DNA from 3 places in the Janibacter sp. RAF52 genome. Region 1 is predicted to be linked to each of the others. Evidence: predicted binding sites of a transcription regulator. Region 1 holds the regulator's gene; each other region holds the start of a gene.

Region 1 (5,468 bases):
ACCAGCTCGGCGACCGCCTGGAAGCGGGCGGCGTCGAAGGTGTCGTCGTCCCCCAGGAACTTCAGCAGGTTGAGCGAGGCCAGGTTGCAGGAGGAGTTGTCCAGGGACATGTACTCGCTGCACGGGTTGGAGGCGGTGATGCGGCCGGTTTCCGGGTTGGTGTGCCAGTCGTTGATCGTGCCGTCGTACTGGATGCCCGGGTCGGCGCACTCCCACGCGGCCTTGGCGATCTTGCCCATGAGCTCACGGGCGTCGACGGTCTCGATGACCGAGCCATCCTTGCGGGAGGTCAGGCCGAAGTCGGTGCCCTCGTCGACCGCGCGCATGAACTCATCCGTGACGCGCACGGAGTTGTTGGCGTTCTGGTACTGCACCGAGGTGATGTCGGCGCCACCGAGGTCCATGTCGAAGCCGGCGTCACGCAGCGCGCGGATCTTGTCCTCCTCGCGCGCCTTGGTCTCGACGAACTCCTCGATGTCCGGGTGGTCCACGTCCAGGACGACCATCTTCGCCGCGCGCCGCGTCGCGCCACCGGACTTGATGGTGCCCGCGGAGGCGTCCGCACCGCGCATGAAGGAGACCGGGCCGGAGGCGGTGCCACCGGAGGAGAGCAGCTCCTTGGAGGAGCGGATGCGGGAGAGGTTCAGACCGGCGCCGGAGCCGCCCTTGAAGATGAAGCCCTCCTCCTTGTACCAGTTGAGGATCGAGTCCATCGAGTCGTCGACCGAGAGGATGAAGCAGGCGCTGACCTGCTGCGGGCTCTGCGTGCCGACGTTGAACCACACGGGCGAGTTGAAGCTGAAGATCTGGTGCAGCAGCGCGTAGGTCAGCTCGTGCTCGAAGATCTCGGCGTCCGCGTCCGTCGCGAAGTAGCCGTGCTCCTTGCCCGCCTTGACGTAGGTGAGGACGACCCGGTCGATGAGCTGCTTGAGACCCGACTCGCGCTGCGGCGAGCCGACCGCACCACGGAAGTACTTCGTCGTGACGATCGTGGAGGCGTTGACCGACCAGAAGTCGGGGAACTCGACGCCGCGCTGCTCGAAGATCGTCTCGCCGGTCTTCCAGTTCTGCTGGACGACGTCGCGCTTCTCCCACACGACCTCGTCGTAGGGGTGGACACCCTCCGTGGTGTGGATGCGGGTGATCGTCAGGCCCTTGGTGCGGGACCCGCGACGTGCGCTGGACTTGCCGGCGGTCTCGGTCATGCTGCTCTCTCCTCGGTCCGTGTGGTGGCGGTCTGCTTCAGCTGTGCTGCGGTCGTTCTTCAAAGGTGTCACCGGGTACCGACAGCCCAACGGCGTGCCGGCCCCGGGGGTCTAGGGGGTGGTGACGGCGGCGTGCTCCTCGCGGAGCGTGGCGATCGCCGACTCGAAGTCCTCGAGCGAGTCGAAGGACTGGTAGACGGAGGCGAAGCGCAGGTACGCCACCTCGTCGAGATCACGCAGCGGCGGCAGGATCGCCATGCCCACCTCGTGGGCGTCGATCTCCGCGCTGCCCTGGGAGCGGATGCTCTCCTCGACCCGCTGGGCCAGGAGGGCGAGCTGGTCCTCGCTGACCGGTCGACCTTGGCAGGCCTTGCGGACGCCGGCGAGCACCTTGGCCCGGCTGAAGGGCTCGGCGGCACCGGACCGCTTCGTCACCGTGAGGCTCGCGCTCTCGAGGGTCGTGAAGCGGCGGCTGCACTCCGGGCACTGGCGACGACGCCGGATGGCGCTGCCGTCATCGGTCGTCCGGCTGTCGATGACCCGGGAGTCGGTGTGCCGGCAGAACGGGCAGTGCACGGTGATCTCCCTTCGCTGGACGTGCGATGTGGTGCTGCTTGTGGATGGCGCGGTGGACGAAACTGGGGACGAACCCCGCTCGCCTGTGGAGAAACGGTCTCAGCCTGTGCACTAGATGTGGACGAATGACAACCGTGTAACCACTAGATGTAGTGACCATTAGACGCCTCTGGCGGACGTGACGCAAGTCCCCCGGAAAAACAGTCCGTGAACGGCACATCGGCCGCCCCCACGGTGCGTGGAGACGGCCGATGGCCTACCCGGGCCGGGTCGAGTGGCTCGGGGGGATGGTGGTGACGAAGGGGGTCAGTGCCCCGGGATCGTCAGGGTCTGCCCGGCGTGGACGTGCGAGGTCGAGAGGTTGTTGGCGACCTGGATGCGGGTCACCGCCTCCGCGGTGGGGAGACCGGCGAGCTCGGTCGTGGCGATCTCGCTGAGCGTCTGCCCCGGCTCGACGGTGACCTCCTGCGTCGCCGCCGGCGTGCCACCGAAGGCGAGGCTCGCGCCTGCGACGCTCGCCACGGCGACCGTCGTCAGGGTGATCACCAGGCGGCCGCGACGGGTCAGGCGGGTGCGCGAGGCCGGGCGCTCGACGACGGCGTCACCGGTCGGCACGGAGATGAGGTGGCGCGTGCGTGCCGGCGCGTCGATGCGGATCGGGGTGGCGGTGAGAGCAGTCATGCGGTCCTCCTCGTGGCGGCTCCGTCGAACCGGTGTTCGATAGAACGTCTGTACGATGTCTAGCACGGGTGTTCGAAGAAAATCAACAACACGCTCGAACACGTGTTTGAAATGCGTGTTCGATCGGCCTAGGGTCGGTCTCACCGAGAAGTTGACCAGCGACCACCGACAACGGAAGGCCGCGAGCTCGGGACCGGACACGGACGAAGGGGTCGAGACCATGAGCGGCAAGGGCGAGGACAACATCCACCAGTTGCCCGAGCGGGACACCGGGGACGGGCTGACCGCCCGGCAGCGCAAGGTGCTCGAGGTGATCCGCAATGCCGTCGCCAGCCGGGGCTACCCGCCGAGCCTGCGCGAGATCGGCGAGCTCGTCGGCCTGACGAGCCCGAGCTCGGTGGCCCACCAGCTCTCCTCCCTCGAGCGCAAGGGCTACCTGCGTCGCGACCCCAACCGGCCCCGCGCCATCGAGGTCATCTCCCCCGACGACTCCACCCCCGCGGTCGCGGCCGAGGTCACCGACCTCACCGAGGGCATGCGCGGTGGCGCGAGCACCCACGACGAGGTCGTCGACCCGACCGGCTCCGGCGACGAGCGCCCCGAGGCGAGCTACGTGCCCGTGCTCGGTCAGATCGCGGCCGGTGTGCCGATCACCGCGGAGGAGGTCGTCGACGACGTCTTCCCGCTGCCCAAGCAGATCGTCGGCGAAGGCTCGCTCTTCCTGCTCAAGGTCGTCGGCGACTCGATGATCGACGCGGCCATCTGCGACGGCGACTGGGTCGTCGTGCGCCAGCAGCCCAATGCCGACAACGGCGACATCGTCGCGGCCATGCTCGACAACGAGGCGACCGTCAAGACCTTCAAGCGGACCGACGGCAACGTCTGGCTGCTCCCCCACAACCCGGCCTTCGACCCGATCGACGGCAACCACGCGACGATCCTCGGCAAGGTCACCGCCGTGCTGCGCCGCCTCTGACCGCGAGGTCCTCGACGGCGCCGACCAGGTGCCGGAGCGACGGCGCGAGCTCGCCATCGACCCGGTGGTCGACGAGGTCGTCGCCGCGGGTGGGGCCCCGGGTGATGAGCGAGACGGGGATCCCCCGCTTCGCCGCGTGACGCACGAAGCGCAGCCCCGACATCACCTGGAGCGAGCTGCCGAGCACGAGCAGGCTCGGCGCCGCGTCGACGAGGTCGTAGCAGTGCTGGACCAGCGGCTTGGCCACGGACCCACCGAAGAAGACGACGTCCGGCTTCAGCGTGTCCTCGCCGCACACAAGGCAGCGCGGTGCGACGAAGCGTTCGACGTCGACGCTCTCCAGGCGCACGTCACCATCGGGCCTGATCTCGTCGCTGTCGACGTCGAAGCCGGGGTTGTCCCGGGCCATCCGCGCATCGAGCGTGCGCCGGTCCTCGTGCGCCTCGCACGTGAGGCAGACGACGTCGACGAGGCTGCCGTGCAGCTCGACCACGTCTCGCGTCCCGGCTGCCTGGTGGAGACCGTCGACGTTTTGCGTGATGACCGGGCCCACCGCACCGAGATCCTGCAACCGCGTGACGAGGTGGTGCGCCGCGTTGGGCCGCGCGGCGTGAAATCGGCGCCACCCGACGTAGCTGCGCGCCCAGTACCGCTGGCGCGCTTGGCTGCTGCCGACGAACTCCCCGTAGTGCATCGGGGTCACTCGTCGGGTGCCGTCCGGTCCCCGGTAGTCGGGTATCCCCGAGTCCGTCGACATGCCCGCGCCCGTCAGCACGAGGGCGGGGCCGACGGACAGAGCCGCCGCGATGGCGTCGATCACCCGACCAGTATGGGCGGCCGCTCCGGGCCGACCTACGATGGGCCTCATGATCGACGCCGCAGGGCTGCGCGTGATGCGGGCCATCGCCGAGGAGGGCAGCTTCACCGCTGCCGCGCTCGCGCTCGGGTACTCCCAGCCCGCCGTCTCCCAGATGGTCAAGCGTCTGGAGCAACGCACCGGGACCGTCCTCGTCGAAAAGGTCGGCCGCTCCGTGCGGCTCACCGAGGCCGGCGCCGTCCTCGCCCGCCACGCCGCGCCGGTGCTCGCCGCGCTCGACGCCGCCGAGGAAGAGGTCGCCGCGATCGCCGGTCTGCGCTCCGGACGGGTGCGCCTCATGGCCTTCCCGTCCTCGTCCGTGACCCTCGTCCCCCGGGCCCTCGCCGCCGTGCGAGCGGCGCACCCGGACCTGTCCGTGCAGTTCACCGAGGCCGAGCCGCCCGAGTCGCTTGCCGCCCTGCGTGCCGGCGAGGTCGATCTCGCGGTGGCCTTCAGCTACGACGGCAGCGACCTCGGTCGCGGGGAGGACCTCGAGGGCTTCGTCGTCCATCCGCTCCTCGACGAGGAGGTGCGCGTCGCGCTCCCCCGCGACCACCCGCTCGCCGCCAAGGAGACGGTCTCGATGACCGACCTGACGGACGAGGAGTGGATCGCCGGGTGCGCCCGCTGCCGCGGCCACCTGCTGACGATCGCCCACGATGCCGGCTTCGCCCCCAAGGTCGCCTTCGAGACCGAGGACTACGTCGCGGTCCAGGGCTTCGTCGCCGCCGGTCTCGGGGTGGCCCTCATCCCCGACCTCATCCGGGCAGCAACGTCCAACCCCGACGTGAGCATCCGCCCGCTCGACCCGCAGAGCCGCCGCCGCATCCACGTCGTGACGACCGACGACCTGCTCAAGGTGCCGGCCGTCGCCGCGACGCTCGAGGCCCTCACGGTCTCGGCCCAGGCGGTCGACGTCTCCGTCGTCAGCTGACCGAGGGCCATCCCGCGGACGGGGCGCGCGCGCCCGCCGTCATCGACGGCTCGTCACGACATCCCCGGCGTCGAGGACCGCGATGTCGCCGTGCTCGTCGGTGCGCGCGACGCGGGTGCCGTGGCGCGCAGCCCACTGCAGCGCGGTGGGGGTCGGGTGCCCGTAGGTGTTGTCCGCGCCGACGCTGATGACAGCGGTCGGCGCGACGACGGCGTCCATGAGGTCCTCGTCGAGGTTGCT
Region 2 (5,468 bases), on a different contig from region 1:
CGGTCCACTCGGCGGGCATCCGCCACCGGGTCGCGTCGCCCATGGGGCCGCCCTCCTTGGTCGTCGTGGCTGCAGTATGCCGTCCGACACCGACGAGCGCCGACAACTACACTCCACGGGTGCGGCTGAGCCACTTCTGGACCCTGATGGAGGACGAGTTCGGGGAGAGCTATGCCCACACGCTGGCGCGTGGGCACGTCGTCCAGGCGCTCGGCGACCGGACGGTCACCGCCGCCCTCGACGAAGGGGAGTCCCCGCGCCGTGTGTGGGAGGCCCTGTGCGACGACCTCGACATCCCGCCGCACCGCCGGCTCGGGATCGACCGGGAGCCGATGCCGGTCCCGCCCGAGATCGCGAACGAGCGGCCGGAGTGACGCCTACTCGATGACGTGGCCGACGCCGTCGAGCCCCGGGAGGTCAGGGACCGTGAAGGTGTCCAAGGAGCCCATGCGCGCGATCGTAGCGACGGGCGTCGCCCCCATTTTTCGTGCGGGTACTCTCGCCCCCGTGAACGACGTCCTCCTGAGCGCCTCCGGTCTGACGAAGACCTTCGGTGACTTCACCGCCGTCGACGGGATCGACATCGAGGTGCGGCGGGGCGAGTCCTTCGGCTTCCTCGGCCCCAACGGCGCTGGCAAGTCGTCGACGATGAAGATGGTCGCCGCGACCTCGCCGCCCACCGGGGGAGAGCTGCGCATCTTCGGCCTCGACCCGGTGACCGACGGCGCGGCGGTGCGGGCCCGTCTGGGCAACTGCCCCCAGCAGGACAACCTCGACGAGGAGATCACCGTCGAGGAAAACCTCCACGTCTACGGCCGCTACTTCGGCCTGCCCCGCAAGGTCATCCGCGAGCGCACCGACGAGCTGCTCGACTTCGCCCAGCTCACCGAGCGCCGCAAGGACAAGGTCGAGCCGCTCTCGGGGGGCATGAAGCGCCGCCTGACGATCGCCCGCTCGCTCGTCAACAACCCCGAGATCCTCCTGCTCGACGAGCCGACGACCGGCCTCGACCCGCAGGCCCGGCACGTGCTGTGGGACCGCCTCTTCCGCCTCAAGCGGCAGGGCGTCACGCTCATCATCACGACGCACTACATGGACGAGGCCGAGCAGCTGTGCGACCGGCTCGTCGTCATGGACCACGGCCGGATCGTCGCCGAGGGCTCGCCCCGCTCGCTCATCGAGACCCACTCCACGAGAGAGGTGCTCGAGCTGCGCCTGCCCGTGGAGGACCACCTCGGGGCGGCCGGGCTGGTCGAGGGCATCGGCGAGCGCGTCGAGGCCCTGCCCGACCGCCTGCTCGTCTACACCGACCACGGTGACGGTGCCCTCGAGGCGGTCCACGCCCGCGGGCTGCAGCCGGTCTCGGCCATCGTGCGTCGCGCCAGCCTCGAGGACGTCTTCCTCCACCTCACCGGCCGGACCCTGGTCGACTGATGACGGCGACACCGGTGGCGTCGACGACGGTGCGCCACGAGCACGGGGAGCGGGCCCCCCTTCGTCCGGTGCAGCGGGTGGCCGCCGTCGCGGCCTACTTCGGCCTCGTCTACCGCCGCACGTGGATGGGGTCGGTCTTCAGCCGCTTCGTCATGCCGCTGCTCTTCCTGCTCGCGATGGGCGTCGGGCTCGGCTCGCTCGTCGACGACGCCTCCGGCGGTGTCGAGGGCGTCTCCTACCTCCTCTTCGTGGCCCCGGCGATGATCGCGGTGCAGGCGATGATGACCGCGGTCAGCGAGTCGACCTACCCGGTCTACGGGCTCTTCACGTGGAACCGGATGTACCACTCGATGCTCGCCACCCCGCTCACGGTGAGCGACCTCCTGCTCGGCCACCTCGCCGTGGTCGCCGCGCAGGGTGGCTTCGCGGCGGCGGCCTTCGTCGTCGTCGCGGCGCTCTTCGGCAGCTTCACGTCGTGGTGGGTGCTCCTCGCCGTGCCGATCGGCGTGCTCGTGACGCTGGCCTTCGCGGTGCCGCTCTTCGGCTTCACCGCCCGGGCGAAGGGGGAGTCGGCCTTCAACATCGTCTACCGGCTCGTCATCACGCCCCTCATGCTCTTTTCCGGCGTCTTCTTCCCCGTCGACCGCCTCCCGCTGGTCCTCGAGGTGCTCGCCTGGCTGACGCCCCTGTGGCACGGCGTGGAGCTGTGCCGCGCCGCGGCCCACGGGAGTTTCGCTCCCTTCGACCTGGTGCACCTGGCGGTGCTGCTCCTCGTCATCGCGGCCGGCTGGGTGTACGCCCGCGCCGGCATGACCCGCAGGCTCGTCTCGTGAGCGCGGGGGTGCTCACGCCGGGCCTGGCGATGTGGCGCTCCGTGGTGGAGCGCAACGTCGTCGGCTTCCGGCGGCAGTGGGCGGCCTTCGTCACCGGCTTCGCCGAGCCGGTCTTCTACCTACTCTCCCTCGGCATCGGGGTCGGGTCGCTCGTGCCCGTCGTGCTGACCGACGGCGGCACCGAGGTGAGCTATGCGGCCTTCGTCGCGCCCGCCATGCTCGCCGCGTCGGCGATGAACGGCGCGATCATGGACTCGACCTTCAACGTCTTCTTCAAGCTGCGCTACGCGAAGATCTACGACGCGATGCTCGCGACGCCGCTCGGCCCGCGCGACATCGCGGTCGGCGAGGTGGTGTGGTCGCTCATCCGTGGCGGGGTCTACGCGCTCGTCTTCTACCTCGTGGCGCTCGCCGTCGGGGTCGTGGAGTCGTGGTGGTCGCTGCTCGCGGTGCCGGCGGCGGTCTTCATCGGGCTCGCCTTCTCCGCCGTGGGCATGTTTGCGACGACCTTCATGCGCTCGTGGGTCGACTTCGACTGGATCATGCTCGTCATCCAGCCGCTCTTCCTGCTGTCGGCGACCTTCTTCCCGCTCGGCACCTACCCGGGGTGGGCCCAGCCGATCGTCCAGGCGACGCCGCTCTACCACGGGGTGGCGCTGGAGCGCGGGCTCATGCTCGGGGAGGTCGGCTGGGGCCTGCTGTGGCACGTCGGCTACCTCGTCGTGCTCGGCGTGGTCGGCATCTGGGCGACCTCCCGCCGCATCGAGACACTCCTGCGGTCGTAGCCGACGGGCGACGAAGGGGGAGTCCCGGCGTGTCGGCGCGCCGCTCCCGACCTCGAACACGTGTTCGGGTAACGTCGTCCACAGGTGCTCGGCCGACGACACCGGCGTCCACAGCCCCACGGCAGCTGCGGACCGTTGTCGGTGCTGGCTCCTAGCGTCTGACCAGACACGCACGAGACGTCCGACAGTGCGATCCGGTCGCCGGTGGACGCGCCCGACACGACGACAAGGAAGGTGTGGCATGGCTGAGGTCACCGCCATCGACAGCAAGCTCCACGAGCAGAAGCTCAAGTCCCTCGACAACGTCATGGGCCAGATCGAGAAGGCCCACGGCAAGGGCGCGGTCATGCGCCTGGGTGACGACGTGCGTCCCCCGATCGCGGTCATCCCGACCGGCGCGATCGCCCTGGACGTCGCCCTCGGCATCGGCGGCCTGCCCCGCGGCCGCGTCGTCGAGGTCTACGGCCCGGAGTCCTCCGGTAAGACGACCGTCGCCCTGCACGCCGTCGCCAATGCGCAGCGCGCCGGCGGCATCGCGGCCTTCATCGACGCCGAGCACGCGCTCGACCCCGAGTACGCCAAGAAGCTCGGCGTCGACACCGACGCCCTGCTCGTCAGCCAGCCGGACACCGGTGAGCAGGCGCTCGAGATCGCCGACATGCTCATCCGCTCCGGCGCGCTCGACATCATCGTCATCGACTCGGTCGCCGCGCTCGTGCCCCGCGCCGAGATCGAGGGCGAGATGGGTGACAGCCACGTCGGTCTGCAGGCCCGCCTCATGAGCCAGGCCCTGCGCAAGATCACCGGTGCCCTCAACGCGTCGGGCACCACCGCGATCTTCATCAACCAGCTGCGGGAAAAGATCGGTGTCATGTTCGGCTCGCCCGAGACGACGACCGGTGGCAAGGCGCTGAAGTTCTACGCCTCGGTCCGCCTCGACGTGCGCCGCATCGAGACGCTCAAGGACGGCACCGACCCGGTCGGCAACCGCACCCGGGTCAAGGTCGTGAAGAACAAGGTCAGCCCGCCCTTCAAGCAGGCCGAGTTCGACATCCTCTATGGCCAGGGCATCTCTCGCGAGGGCGGCCTCATCGACATGGGCGTCGAGCACGGCTTCATCCGCAAGGCCGGCGCCTGGTACACGTACGAGGGCGACCAGCTGGGTCAGGGCAAGGAAAATGCCCGCAAGTTCCTCAAGGACAACCCCCAGCTCGGCGAGGAGATCGAGGTCAAGATCAAGACCAAGCTCGGCATCGGCGTCAAGCCCGCCGACGAGGCGGCTGAGGAGCCGGCCGAGGTCCCGGTCGACTTCTGATCGAGGGCACGTCATGACGGATCGTCACGACCCGGAGACCGTCGCGCGCCTGCGTGCGGCGGTCTCCGCCATCGAGGACGGCTCCCCGGTCGCTGCCGTTCGAGACGCTCGCCCGCAGAGCGGACTCCCTCCTCAGGACCCGGAGGTCGCTCAGCGACCGTCTCGAAGGATCCCGCCCCCGGACCCGGCGACCCGGGACGCGGACTCCGACCCCCACGCGGTTGCCCGTGCCGTCGTGCTGCGCCAGCTGACCGGTGCACCCAAGAGCCGCAAGCAGCTCGAGGACGCACTGACCCGCAAGGGCTGCCCCGACGACGTCGCGGCCGAGGTGCTCGACCGCTTCGAGCAGGTCGGGCTCGTCGACGACGAGGCCTATGCGCAGGCCTTCGTCCGCTCCAAGCAGGCCGGGCGCGGCCTGGCCCGTCGAGCGCTATCGCACGAGCTGCGGGCCAAGGGGGTCGACGACGAGATCGCCCGTGCGGTCCTCGACGACGTCGACCCCGAGGACGAGCGGGCCAGGGCCCACGAGCTCGTCGCCAAGAAGCTGCGCTCGCTGCACGGCCTCGACCGCGTGGTCCAGACCCGACGGTTGTCCGGCATGCTCGCCCGCAAGGGCTATGGCCACGACGTCGCCAGAGTGGTCATCACCGAGGCGCTCGACGCCGATCCGGAGCACCAGCGCGACTGAGCCGCACGCGAGGACCCGGCACGAGCTGGCCGCACGGTCGCCCGACCCCGCGGTGTGCGCGGCGATGAGGGGGTAGCCCCCGGTCACCGGGTGGTCGCTGAGGAAGAGCGTCGGCTGCCCGTCGCCGTTCACCTGGACCGATCCGCGGACCACCCCCTCGCTCGGCAGCTCGTCGGTGACGGCGCGCTCGAGGGTGGGTCCCTGCAGCCGCGCCCCGACCCGGTCGACGTCTGCCGTCACCTACAACTCCGCGCTCGTGAGCGTGCGCCGGCGAGATAGGCAAAGCCGGCGAAGGCGACCTCGACGACGGAGATCTCGTGGGCCCGGCTCGTCGCGCTCCCGGTGGGCCGGCCAGGCGTGCCGGCGGCTGAGCGCAGGGCAGCGACTACCGCCGTCGTCGTCGTCACGCGTGG
Region 3 (5,468 bases), 240 kb from region 1:
CGTCGGGGCTGCCCATCGTGCGGCGCACCTCGTCGGCCTGGGCGAGGGTCGCGCCGGTCGTCTCGGCGATGATCCGCAGCATCTGCTCGTGGAAGACGACGACCCCCTCGGTCTCGGCGAGCGCGGGCACGAGCCGGTCGTGGAGGAACTGCGGCCGGCTCCACCCGTGCCGCGCCTCGAGGAAGGGGCGGATCATGTCGGACTTCACCGGGCCGGGGCGGAAGAGCGAGATGTCGATGATCAGGTCGTCGAAGACGCTCGGCGCGAGCTTGCCGATGAGCTCGCGCTGCCCCGGGCTCTCGATCTGGAAGCACCCGAGCGTGCGCGTCGTGCGGATCATCGCGAAGGTCGCCGGGTCGTCGAGCGGCACGTCGGAGCGGTCGTCGAGGTCGACCCGCTCCCCCGTGACCCGCTCGACCTCGCCGACGGCGTGCGCCATCGCCGACTGCATCCGGATGCCGAGGACGTCGAGCTTGAGCAGCCCGAGCGCCTCGACGTCGTCCTTGTCGAACTGGCTCATCGGGAAGCCCAGCCAGCTCGACTCGACCGGGGTGCGGTCGAGCAGCCCGCCATCGGACAGGACGACCCCGCACGGGTGCAGGGCGATGTGCCGGGGCAGCCCGTCGAGCCGCTCGACGAGGTCGAAGAGCGTCGTCAGGCGTCCGCCGTCGAGGCTGCGGGTGCGCAGCTCGGGCAGCTCGGCCATCGCCGAGCGCACGTCCTTGGCCCGGATGTGCGGGAAGGCCTTGGCGATCTCGTCGACCTCGGCCGGGGGCACCCCGAGCGCGGCGCCGACGTCGCGGATCGCGTGCCGTGCCTTGTAGGTGTCCATCATCGACACGCAGGTCACCCGGTCGCGGCCGAAGCGCTGGAGGATCAGCTCGTACATCTCGGTGCGGCGGGCCGACTCGACGTCGATGTCGATGTCGGGCAGCTCGGCCCGTAGAGGCGAGCAAAAACGCTCCATGAGCAGGTCGTGCCGGATCGGGTCGATCGCGCTGATGCCGAGCAGGTGGTTGATCAGGCTGCCGGCGCCGGAGCCACGGGCGGCGACCCGCACCCCCGCGCCGGTGATGAGGTCGACGACCTCGGCGACGGTGAGGAAGTAGGTCGGGTAGCCCAGCGCCTCGACGACGTCGAGCTCGTCGGCCAGACGCTCCTCGACCTGCCGCAGCACCGCCGGCGACGCATCGGGGTAGCGCGCGCCGATCGCGGCCCGGCAGCGCTGCGCGAGCACCACCTGCGGGTCCGCGTCGGGGGGCAGCCCGAGCACACTCGCCTCGGGCAGGTGGACCCGCCCGATGCCGAGGTCCTTGCGGTCGTCGAGCGCGCACTCCACCGCCGTGCGCACCGTCGCCTCGAGCAGCGCCGCGGCCCGCTGCCGGGGACTCGCGCAGGCGAAGCCGCCCGCACCGCCACCGAGCACGCTCGCCACCCGGTGGGCGTGCTCGACCATCGTCGCGTCGTCGGCGAGGTGCCCGGCGGTCGTCACCCGGTCGAGGTGCCGGGCGTCGAGGACGACGAGTCGTCGGGTCGCGTCGAGGACGTCGGCGGTCGTCGCGTCGTGCGGGTGGAGATGACGCACTGCCGCGGTGAGCACGGCCGGGACCCCGCAGGCGTCAGCGAGCCCGAGCAGGTGGGCGGCGTGCCCGGTCGACGCGGGGGTGCCGGGCGGTCCGCCGTGGTCGACGACCTCGATGGCGAGCGCCCCGGCCGGCAGCACCCGCTGCCAGGCCTGCAGCCGCTCGCGGGCCACGTCGGGACGTCGGGCGAGCAGCGCGGCGCCGACGTCGGAGGTCGGGCCGAGCAGGACGAGCAGCGGGGCCGGCTCGTCAGCCCCGGGGGCCGCGGCGTGCCGGGCGATCATCGCCGCGGTCGCGACGGCCTCGCCGCGCTCACCCGTGAGGTGCACCTCGCTGACGAGCCGGCACAGCCGCGCCCAGCCGACCCCGTGCGGCACCCCGGCACCCGCCCCCCGGGCGAGCACGGTGACCCGCGGGTGACGCGGGTCGACCTCGGCTCCCCCGCGCACCGGGGTGCGCCGACGCTCGGGGGCGCGCCCGCCGCCGTCGACCGCGAGGTCGACCCCGAGCACGGGCGCGATGCCGGCCGCGGTCGCGGCCCGGACGAAGCGCACCGCCCCGTAGAGCCCGTCGCGGTCGGTGAGGGCGAGTGCCGGCTGCCCGAGCTCCGCGGCCCGGGCCACGAGGTCCTCCGGTGTCGTCGTGCCGTGGCGAAGGGAGAACCCCGAGGCCACGTGCAGGTGGGCGAAGGTCACCCGGCACCACCCCTTCGCCGCGCGTCCTCGAGGTCGTGCGCTGCGAGGTCGTGCGCTGCGAGGTCGTGCGAAGGGGGGATCGCGGCCAGCTCCCCGACGACCCGGACCGGGGGCAGCCCGAGCACGCCGGAGACGATCCGCACGAAGTCCTCCCCTTGGCGGAGCAGGTCGTCGACCTCCCGGACCGACATCGGCCCGGACGCCCCGTGGCCGGGGCGGGAGCCCCCTTCGGGCAGGACGGTCGCGAAGAAGTCCGCCCACTCGGTCAGCTCGGGCGCGACCCGCGGCAGCAGGTGCCACACGTCGACCGGACCGTGTCCCCGGGCGGCCCCCGGCGAACGACCGCGCGCCGAGAGCACCGCGGCCGCCGCCCGCAGGACGGCCAGCTTGGTACCGGCGCTGCGACCGGCCACGGAGGCGGCCATGTGGGCCGCGGCCAGGCTCTCGCCGGCTGCGGCGAGCAGGTCGAGCGCGGCATCGAGACGATCGGGGTCGAGCACGGGCAGAGCACCCATCACCGTCACCTCAGTCCTGGGTCCGCAGGAGCAGCCAGCCGGGGGCGCCCCCACCCGGGGTGGCCTCGTCCGACGCGTCGACGCCCAGGTCGTAGACCCCCGGGGTGCTGCTGCGGCCGCGCTGGGCGCTGACCCGCCAGACCTGCCGGGTCAGCGGGACCTGGGCGAGCGGCCGGTCGGCCCCGCGCCACCACGCGCACCGCTCCTCCCAGTGGTCGACGACCTCCATCACCCGGTAGAGCCGCCCCCGCCACAGGAACTGCTCCGGCGAGGCACCCCCCACGCGCACCTCGATGGGCTCCTCGACGACCCTGACCATGACCGCTCCCTCCACTCGAACACCTGTTCGAACACAGTAGCCCGGGGGGCGGACATCGCGTCAACCCCGGTCGACGTAGGCTGGTCGCGATCCCGTGATGCGATCACGGGCCACCGACACCCCCCTTCGCCACCTGGAGCCGACGTGCCGCACCCGCTGGACCTGGACGACCTGCGCTCGCGGGTCCAGGACCGCATCGACGCCGAGCTGGACCGCTGGGAGGTCGAGCTCGCCGAGGTCGGCCCCGAGGTCGCCGACCTGACCACTCCTGTGCGCACCCTCCTGCGGGGCGGCAAGCGCCTGCGGGCCGGCTTCGCCTACTGGGGCTGGCGCGCCGCCGGCCGCGACGACCACGAGGGCGCGATCTCGCTCGCCGCCTCCATGGAGCTCTTCCAGGCCGCTGCACTCATCCACGACGACGTCATGGACGACAGCGAGACCCGTCGCGGCCAGCCCGCGACGCACCGGACCCTCTCCCGCGCCCACGCCGAGCGCGCCTGGCACGGCGACCCCGACCGCTTCGGCGTCGCCGGGGCGATCCTCGCCGGCAACCTCTGCCTCGGCTGGTGCGACGACCTCTACGCCGGCTCGGGGCTGCCGCCCGAGGCGCTCGCCGCCGCACGCCCCGCCTTCGAGCGGATGCGCGGCCAGCTCATGGCCGGCCAGTTCCTCGACATCGTCACCTCGATGCGCCCCTGGCACCAGCTCGCCGACGACGCACGGGTCGACCAGGCCCGCCACGTCATCACCTACAAGAGCGCCAAGTACTCGATCGAACACCCCCTCCTCATCGGCGCCACGGCCGGCGGGCTCGGCCCGAGCGACCTCGCGGCGCTCTCCCGCTACGGGGTGGCGCTCGGCGTGGCCTTCCAGCTGCGCGACGACGTGCTCGGCGTCTTCGGCGACCCGGACGTCACGGGCAAGCCGGCCGGCGACGACCTGCGCGAGGGCAAGCGCACCGTGCTCATCGCCCGCACCCTCGCCGGCGCCGACGACGTGTCGACGACGCGGGTCGACCAGTGGCTCGGCGCGCCCGACCTGACGAGCAGCGAGGTCGACTCCTTCCGCGCGCTCATCGTCGACACCGGCGCGCTCGAGAGCGTCGAGGCCGACATCAGCCACGGGGCCGAGACCGCTCGGGCCGCGCTCGCCGAGGCGACGGGCGTCGCCGAGCCCGCCCGACGGGTGCTCGACGAGCTCATCGACCTGACGACGGCCCGCAGCACCTGAGCCGCGCCGGCCCGGTTGCGCGACGCACGGTGCGCCGCGCCACGGGCCTCAGGCCTCAGGCCTCAGGCCTCAGGCCTCCTCCATCGCGCGGCGCCGCACCTCGGTCTTGAACCCCGCGCGGATCGCCTCGATCGGCGTCGGGCCACCGGGCAGGCTCTCGTCGCGGGCAAACATCCACTCGACGATCTCCTCGTCGGAAAAGGCGGCATCCGCCAGGACCGTGAAGGTCCCCGCGAGCTCCGGCAAGGGCTCGCTCTCGCCGAGGAAGGCTGCGGGCACCGACAGCACCTTGCGCTCCCCGCGACGCAGGGCGATCAGCTGCCGCTCGTCGACCATCCTCCGCACGTCGGACAGACGCACGCCGAGGCGCTCGGCGACGTCGGGGAGGGGCAGCCAGAGGGCGAGATCAGGGGTGTTGGTCACGCCGGTCAGTGTGGCAGAGCGCGCGCGGCGCTCTCACCTTCGGTACGGTCGACGGCGAAACCACATACGTCACACGCGTCACAGGCACCACAGGCGGTGCCGACCTCCCGCAGCCAGGGCGTCCCCTGCGCCCCCGACATCGGAGTCCCCCACATGGTCCTTCCGCTTATCGTCCCCGTCCCGGCCACTCCCGTGGTCCCGGCCCTCGACCTGACCACCGAGACGACCATGCAGGCCACCGCCTCCCAGGGCACGCGCCACCACACCGTCCGCGACGGCGAGACGATCTACGACATCGCCGCCCGCTACCGCGTCTCCCCCGGCGCCCTCCTCTCGCGCAACCACCTCTCCTCCGGCGACTTCATCCACCCCGGCCAGCGCCTGACGGTGCCGGATCGCTCCGGCGGGTCCTCCCCTTCGTCGGCCAAGCCGGCCCGCTCGGGGGCCACCCGCACGTACGTCGTGCGCAGCGGCGACACGCTGACCGGTGTCGCGGCCCGCCACCACATGAGCGTCGAGCGGCTGCGCTCCCTCAACGGCCTCGGTGGTGGCTTCATCCACCCCGGCGACACGCTGCGGGTCACCGGCACCGCCGTCAAGCCCGCCAAGCGCGCCACCACCGGCCGCACCACCACGACGCACACGGTCCGCTCCGGCGAGACCCTCACCGGCATCGCCGCCCGTCACGACATGTCGGTGACCC

Evidence for each region. The regulator LexA, encoded in region 1, represses DNA repair genes until DNA is damaged. The targets are predictions, from matches to a motif close to TCGAACANNTGTTCGA.
Region 2: the regulator LexA is predicted to act here: its motif matches at 3,105-3,120, upstream of recA (recombinase RecA).
Region 3: the regulator LexA is predicted to act here: its motif matches at 3,128-3,143, upstream of AB4Y78_RS02360 (DUF6504 family protein).

Annotation. Positions count from the first base shown of each region.
Region 1 covers NZ_JBFRDY010000001.1:253,017-258,484, reverse strand. The annotation lists gene AB4Y78_RS01230 (vitamin B12-dependent ribonucleotide reductase) at 1-1,205, opposite strand, end outside; gene nrdR (transcriptional regulator NrdR) at 1,317-1,781, opposite strand; gene AB4Y78_RS01220 (LysM peptidoglycan-binding domain-containing protein) at 2,088-2,462, opposite strand; gene lexA (transcriptional repressor LexA) at 2,683-3,438, shown strand; gene AB4Y78_RS01210 (NAD-dependent protein deacetylase) at 3,413-4,258, opposite strand; gene AB4Y78_RS01205 (LysR family transcriptional regulator) at 4,305-5,228, shown strand; gene AB4Y78_RS01200 (ComEC/Rec2 family competence protein) at 5,268-5,468, opposite strand, start outside.
Region 2 covers NZ_JBFRDY010000006.1:19,617-25,084, reverse strand. The annotation lists gene AB4Y78_RS09345 (agmatine deiminase family protein) at 1-43, opposite strand, end outside; gene AB4Y78_RS09340 (DUF3046 domain-containing protein) at 120-374, shown strand; gene AB4Y78_RS09335 (ABC transporter ATP-binding protein) at 448-1,434, shown strand; gene AB4Y78_RS09330 (ABC transporter permease) at 1,434-2,267, shown strand; gene AB4Y78_RS09325 (ABC transporter permease) at 2,264-3,052, shown strand; gene recA (recombinase RecA) at 3,294-4,367, shown strand; gene AB4Y78_RS09315 (regulatory protein RecX) at 4,381-5,055, shown strand; partial or broken gene AB4Y78_RS09310 (allophanate hydrolase subunit 2 family protein) at 5,161-5,295, opposite strand; gene AB4Y78_RS09305 (LamB/YcsF family protein) at 5,292-5,468, opposite strand, start outside.
Region 3 covers NZ_JBFRDY010000001.1:494,966-500,433, reverse strand. The annotation lists gene AB4Y78_RS02370 (DNA polymerase III subunit alpha) at 1-2,278, opposite strand, end outside; gene AB4Y78_RS02365 (SAV_6107 family HEPN domain-containing protein) at 2,275-2,793, opposite strand; gene AB4Y78_RS02360 (DUF6504 family protein) at 2,804-3,112, opposite strand; gene AB4Y78_RS02355 (polyprenyl synthetase family protein) at 3,257-4,342, shown strand; gene AB4Y78_RS02350 (Rv2175c family DNA-binding protein) at 4,412-4,765, opposite strand; gene AB4Y78_RS02345 (LysM peptidoglycan-binding domain-containing protein) at 4,919-5,468, shown strand, end outside.